2 regions of the Virgibacillus proomii genome follow, and region 2 is predicted to be linked to the other one. Evidence: a T-box and tRNA genes for the amino acid it is inferred to sense, from the RefSeq annotation. Region 2 holds a T-box; the other holds one or more tRNA genes.
The links. A T-box is a leader RNA that pairs with one kind of tRNA and senses whether it is charged. The one in region 2 lies ahead of alaS (alanine--tRNA ligase), so its partner is inferred to be a tRNA-Ala.

Region 1: it has a tRNA-Ala gene. The T-box ahead of alaS (alanine--tRNA ligase) is inferred to sense a tRNA for this amino acid. The anticodon was not compared.

Annotation. Positions count from the first base shown of each region.
Region 1 is NZ_FUFN01000010.1:510,290-513,722, forward strand. It holds gene BN1066_RS10315 (IscS subfamily cysteine desulfurase) at 1-599, shown strand, start outside; gene BN1066_RS10320 (transcription repressor NadR) at 606-1,148, shown strand; tRNA gene BN1066_RS10325 (tRNA-Ala) at 1,352-1,423, opposite strand; gene BN1066_RS10330 (peptide MFS transporter) at 1,960-3,433, shown strand, end outside.
Region 2 is NZ_FUFN01000010.1:2,302,030-2,305,462, forward strand. It holds gene alaS (alanine--tRNA ligase) at 1-1,527, opposite strand, end outside; T-box leader at 1,764-1,970, opposite strand; gene BN1066_RS18230 (AI-2E family transporter) at 2,022-3,128, opposite strand; gene BN1066_RS18235 (DUF2797 domain-containing protein) at 3,164-3,361, opposite strand.

The sequences.
Region 1 (3,433 bases), 1.8 Mb from region 2:
TTGGCAAAATTGATTTAAAGCCACTATTTTCGCTAGTGGATAGCTTTTCTATATCTGCTCATAAGATTTATGGACCAAAGGGAGTAGGGGCCATATTTATTAATCCGAATTACGCGGTTAAAGGAATATTTCCTTTCGAAACGCATGAACATGGATTAAGGGGTGGAACCGTTAATACTCCAGGTATTGCAGCTTTTGCAGGAGCAGCGTTAAAAAACACAGAAACTGACTGGGGTCATGTCAACGCTTTAAGGAAATTGTTTTTAGATAACTTAGAAAAAGAATTGAAAAGTAAATACAGAATATTGGAATCGCCACAACAGCAAATTCCACATATTATTGGTCTTGCGTTTCACGGATATGAGGGACAATTAATTATGCTAGAATGTAATAGAAAAGGGTTCTGTATTTCAACAGGAAGTGCTTGTGGTCAAGCATTGTCGATTTCAGGTAGAACGATGATAGCGATGGGGTATTCAGAAGATGAGCAAAAAGAATTTGTACGCATTTCTTTTGGGAAAGATACAAAGAAAGAAGATGTTATTCAACTTGTTCAAGTGTTAAAAAATAGTATACAGGATAGAAGTAATGGATGGTGAGCAGAATTGAGTGAAACGAGAAAGGTTCTTGGTGAGGAGCGAAGAACACTAATCTTAAACATGCTGAAAAAATCGGATAAACCTATAACAGGCAGTGAGCTTGCCGGAACAACAAATGTGAGTCGACAAGTTATTGTTAATGATGTAACGCTTTTAAAAGCACGAGGGGAATCCATCATTGCTACTAGTCAAGGCTATATGTATTTAGTAGAATCTGGTAATGGATCAATTGAAAGGACGATTGCCTGTCAACATAGCCCTGAACAAGTAGAGGAAGAATTAAATCTTCTGGTTGACCATGGTATCACAGTGAAAGATGTTAAAATAGAACATAGTGTTTATGGAGATTTAACTGCATCTATTATGGTATCTAACCGTAAAGAGGTAGAACAATTTGTTAACAAAATTATGACTACCGGAGCATCCTATCTTTCAGAACTTACTGGGGGTGTCCACTTACACACGCTTATTGCTAAAGATGAAGAGCAGATAGAAGAAGCTGAACAAGCTTTAAGCAAAGCGGGGTTTTTAATCGAAACAAATGATTAAGGCTGAAATGAATTATCTGATAGGCGTAATTTAAAAAGTCGTTTTTGTTAAACTGCTTTTCGTTATGCATTTCAAAACGACGTAATTTTTTGCTGTAGCTACTAATAAACAAGAAACCTTCTTAGGAAACGTATACGGTGTTTCCCAAAAAGGTTTCTTTGGCCCACATGGTGAGCGGTACTTGTGCAGATTGTTATTATGAGTGGAGGTGATGGGGATTGAACCCACGACCCCTTGCATGCCATGCAAGTGCTCTCCCGCTGAGCTACACCCCCATAACAGACTTACTAACGAAAAAATCCAAGCGTGAGTGATCTCTTTCGTTAGAGTGTGTTTTACACACAAATTGTATTATAAATAACTCTATAACTTTTTTCAAGTGTTTTGATAGAATAAAACAAAACTTTGTAAATTAAAGCAGAAAAATTATAAAAATATTTATTAATTGATCCCGGATGTAAGGCTCCGTATTTTTCTCATTTTAAAACTGTGCTAATGATTTTGCGAACAAGATGAGAAAAACGGTTCCTAAATCCCCGATTCGTTCAACTAACATTTCTTGGGAAAGGCATTTCAAGAAATGAAGTTTCACTTATGTAATAAATGGATTGGAAAGAATATGTATATTTTTATGAATGAAGCTTCAAAACTCTAGTATTTAATAACTTTAATGGTGTCTGATTTCTAATCTTGTCATATGAATGTAAAAAAAATCTATTTTATGACTCTTGACGTATGACCTCTGGAGGAGTAATATTAATTTGTCGAAAAATATAATTATCAGTAAATTCTGAAGGAGTTTTCACTCATTATGTCAAGTATTAGTAAAGAAGAAATCGTGCAAAGTGTCCCGCAAAAGGGCTTTGTGGGTCATCCTAAAGGACTCTTTACCTTATTCTTCACGGAATTTTGGGAACGTTTTTCGTATTATGGCATGCGTGCGATCTTACTTTATTACATGTATACGGAGTTGTCCAGCGGCGGTTTAGGTATCGCAGATAGTACTGCCAATTCAATTATGGCAATTTATGGATCACTAGTATATATGTCGGGAATTATTGGTGGTTGGATCGCTGACCGTTTACTAGGAACGCAAAAGACCGTTTTTTATGGCGGTTTGTTAATCATGGTCGGTCATATAGTTTTAGCATTACCAGCAGGTATATCTGGCTTATTTGTTTCCATGTTTTTAATTGTTATGGGTACAGGACTCTTGAAGCCAAATGTATCTAGTGTAGTCGGTGATCTATACAGACTATCTGATGCAAGACGTGACTCTGGTTTTAGTATTTTTTATATGGGGATTAATATGGGAGCGTTCATTGCGCCTTTCATTGTAGGTACCTTAGGGCAAAAATACAATTATCATTTAGGCTTTGGTGTCGCAGCAGTAGGGATGTTAGTAGGCTTGATTGTGTTTATGGTAACTAAAAAACAATATCTTGGACTTGCGGGTACTTATGTGCCAAATCCGCTCGGGAAAGAGGAAAAGAAAAAAGTTTTTGCACGAATTGTAATAGGTATTGTGGCTATTATTGTTCTAGGAGCTATAACTATTAATAACGGAATCTTAACAATTAATCGTTTTACTTATCTGGTAAGTATTTTGGGAATTCTAATACCAACCATTTATTTTATTGTCATGTACCGCAGTCCGAAAACGAATGCAGATGAAAAATCAAGACTTATAGCGTATATTCCCCTATTTATCGCAGCTATTATGTTTTGGGCTATACAAGAACAAGGCTCCATCATATTAGCGAGGTATGCAGATAAACGGACGGACCTTGATTTTCTTGGTATTGAATTGCAATCATCATGGTTTCAATCATTAAATCCAATCTTTATTGTGGCATTAGCCCCAGTTTTTGCAGGATTGTGGATAAAATTAGGTGAGAGACAACCATCCACGTCAAAGAAATTTTCTCTTGGATTATTTTTTGCAGGGCTATCCTTTCTTGTTATGATTTTTCCTGCTGTACTAAATGGAACAGAAAGTTTGGTAAGTCCGATCTGGCTAGTGCTCAGCTTTTTCCTAGTGGTAATTGGTGAACTTTGTTTATCTCCTGTTGGCTTATCGGCAACTACAAAGCTTGCTCCAACAGCATTTTCAGCTCAAACGATGAGTCTTTGGTTTTTAACAAATGCTTCTGCTCAAGCAATTAATGCACAAATTGTAAAGCTGTATAAACCTACCACCGAAATTATTTATTTTGGAGTTATTGGTAGCTTATCGATTCTTTTGGGAGTTATTTTATTTTTAGTCTCACCAAAGATCCAGCGAT
Region 2 (3,433 bases):
GTCAGCGATTTGTCCACCACTTTCAGCGTAAAAAGGAGTCTGGTGCAATAGTAGATATACTTCTTCATCTGCTTTTGCTTGTTTAACATGTTCGTCTCCTCTAACGATCGCTGCAATTGTCGTATTTTGTTTTGTGCTTGTGTAGCCAACGAATTCACTCTCAACGTCTATTTCTGACAGCGCACCTCCTTGCACCTGCATGGAATCTACCTTTTGTCGAGCGTTACGAGCTCGTTCTCTTTGTTTTTCCATTTCCGCTTGAAAACCCGCTTCGTCAATAGAAAAACCTTCTGCTTTCACATATTCTTCGGTTAGTTCTTTCGGGAAACCATACGTATCGTATAAGCGAAATACTTCGACACCGGGAAATACGGAATTTCCTTTCGCTTTCTCGTGGTTGATAATCGTTGTTAATATTTCTAAACCATCATGAAGTGTTTCATGGAATCTCTCTTCTTCCACTTTGATCATTTCTTTAATAAATTCCTGCTTCTTCACAACTTGATCATAGAAATCTTTCATTATATCGGCAACAACAGAAACAAGTTCATACATAAATGGTTTTTCGATGCCAATTTCTTTAGCAAACCGAACAGCGCGGCGTATTAACCTTCGTAGCACGTAACCTCTTCCTTCATTTGAAGGTACAGCGCCGTCTCCTATCGCAAAGCTAACCGTACGAACATGGTCGGCAATTACTTTATAGGCAGTATCTCCCATCTTACTTTCTCCATATTTCGTTGTAGCTAATTCCTCTGTCTTTTTTATTATCGGCATAAATAGATCAGTTTCAAAGTTTGTTGGGACATTTTGAATTACGGATACAATACGTTCTAGTCCAAGTCCTGTATCTATATTCTTTTTAGGTAGTGGCGTATATGTATCATCTGGGTTGTGATTAAATTGTGAGAAAACCAGATTCCATATTTCTAAATACCGATCATTTTCTCCACCCGGATAAAGCTCAGGATCATTGGGGTCATTGCCATATTTTTCTCCACGATCGTAAAAGATTTCCGTATTTGGTCCACTAGGCCCCTCACCAATATCCCAAAAATTTTCTTCTAAACGAATAATTCGTTCTTCTGGTAAACCAATGGTGTTGAGCCAAATATCATATGCCTCATCATCTTCCGGATGTACCGTAACGGACAACCGATTTTTATCAAAACCAATCCATTTATCACTCGTTAGAAACTCCCATGCCCACTCAATCGCTTCTTGTTTAAAATAGTCACCGATTGAGAAGTTTCCCAGCATCTCAAAAAACGTGTGATGTCTTGCCGTAAACCCTACATTTTCGATATCATTCGTACGAATCGACTTTTGTGCATTAACAATCCGTGGATTATCGGGAATGACTCGCCCATCAAAATATTTCTTTAAGGTAGCTACACCACTATTAATCCATAGTAAAGTCGGATCGTCCTTTGGAATTAGCGATGCACTAGGCTCTACACGATGCCCTTTTTCCTTAAAAAAATCAAGAAACATTTGTCTTACTTGTGCTGAAGTTAATCGTTTCATTATTCCTTCCTCCTGCAACTTTGATTTAAAGATCCTTGTTCAAAAGTCTAAGCTAACCCCAGGCCTTTTTTCTCCTTTTGAACAGGCAATGAAAAGCAACTATATTTAAGCGTAAAACGTTAAGGTTCAATTTTTATTCCGATAATTCTAATTATAATAAAGTGAATTTTCATTCAGTGGGAGTCTTACGGCACCTTACATGCGGGATACAATTAAAAAAATCCCCTCTCTGCATTTGCAGGGACGAGATTAATCGCGGTACCACCCTTATTATGAATACATTCGTATTCATCACTTATACATGATAACGGTATGTAACCGGCGGGGATGAGCCGCACTCCAGAACAGCTTCCATGATGTGAACTTTGGGGTTTCTTACAGCCATGGAATCCCCTCTCTAGAAAAAGCACGTATCATGTACTCAGAACCTTCAACGCATTATGGAATATATGCTTGTTATGCGTTATTATAAAAAACATCTATTAAAATGTCAATTATGTTGGAGCCGATGGGGTAGAAGCTTTTTGGTTTTGGCTGTAGTTTCTCCCAATTAGAACATGTTTGACTACTACCTTTAACACTGTCATCAGAGGTACAGCAATAATCATACCAATTACTCCAAACAATTGACCTCCTAGTAATAAAGCGAAGATAATCGCTGCTGGATGGATATTAATACTTTTTCCTACAATGTAAGGTGACAACAAATTGCTTTCAATTAATTGAATAACAAACACAGACAAAATCACAAAAAAAACAAGTTTACTGGAGACAGTAAAAGCAATTAATACAGCGGGAGCCGCCCCAATAATAGGACCAAAATATGGGATTAGGTTCGTTATACCCATTAAGATCGATAATAACAAGGCAAAATCCAGCCCCAAGACAAATTTGAAGATCACAAATGATGTAAGGCTCACAAATAAACAAACAATAAGCTGGCCACGAATGTAATTGCCTAAACTTTCATCAATGCCATGCAATATTTTACTAGACGTAGATCGATATTTTAATGGGATAAATCGTTTGGTATAGTCTTTAATCTGGTCATAATCCTTTAAAAAATAAAAAACAAGCACTGGTATAACAGTGATAAAAACAACGAAGTCGAATACCTTCGTAAAGCCATTTACCAATCGTTCCAATAAACGATCCAGCCCATTTTCAACGCGTATGAGTAATTGATCAAATTTATCATGCACCGTTTCAGGTAAGAACGAGGTATACTCATACATTTGATAAATCGTTTTTTCATACATCGTTACAAATTGTGGAAATTGTTCATTTAATTCTCTTACTTGCACAACAATCATTGGATAAACTCGATAAAGTAAATAAGCGGTGCCACCAAAAAAGAGCACATAGATAATTAATACTGCAACCCCTTTTGGAACATTGTATTGATGAATCATGCGGACAATCGGATATAATAAATATGCGATCAAGCAGGAGATAAGAAATGGAGCTAATACACGCCAAATAACTAAAAAAACTGCTTTATAAAAAGGAAACAGTTTAATCATTAAATAAAAGAACAGGAAAAGAGATATACCAATTAGCAGCCAATAAAGGAAGTTTAAACTCCGATTGTTTTTAAACATAGGTTTAGCCTCCCACCAGCTGCAAATATAAAAGTTTAAAAGTTACCATAGATCGTTCTTTCATCCTCATTGAACAAGTCATTTAACGAGCTTAATGAACCATCGACTTCTACCTGATGAATCGTTAATTTATTATTTTGCACTGTCATTTCAATGAAGCAATTCCAACAATAGTATTGACTCGTACCAATTTTTCCGATATCTTTTCCATGACAATTTGGGCATCGCATGATCAAGTACTCCTTTTAATTTTAATGTTCTTGTATTATTTATCCCGCATCTAAGGTGCCGTAAGACTCCCACTT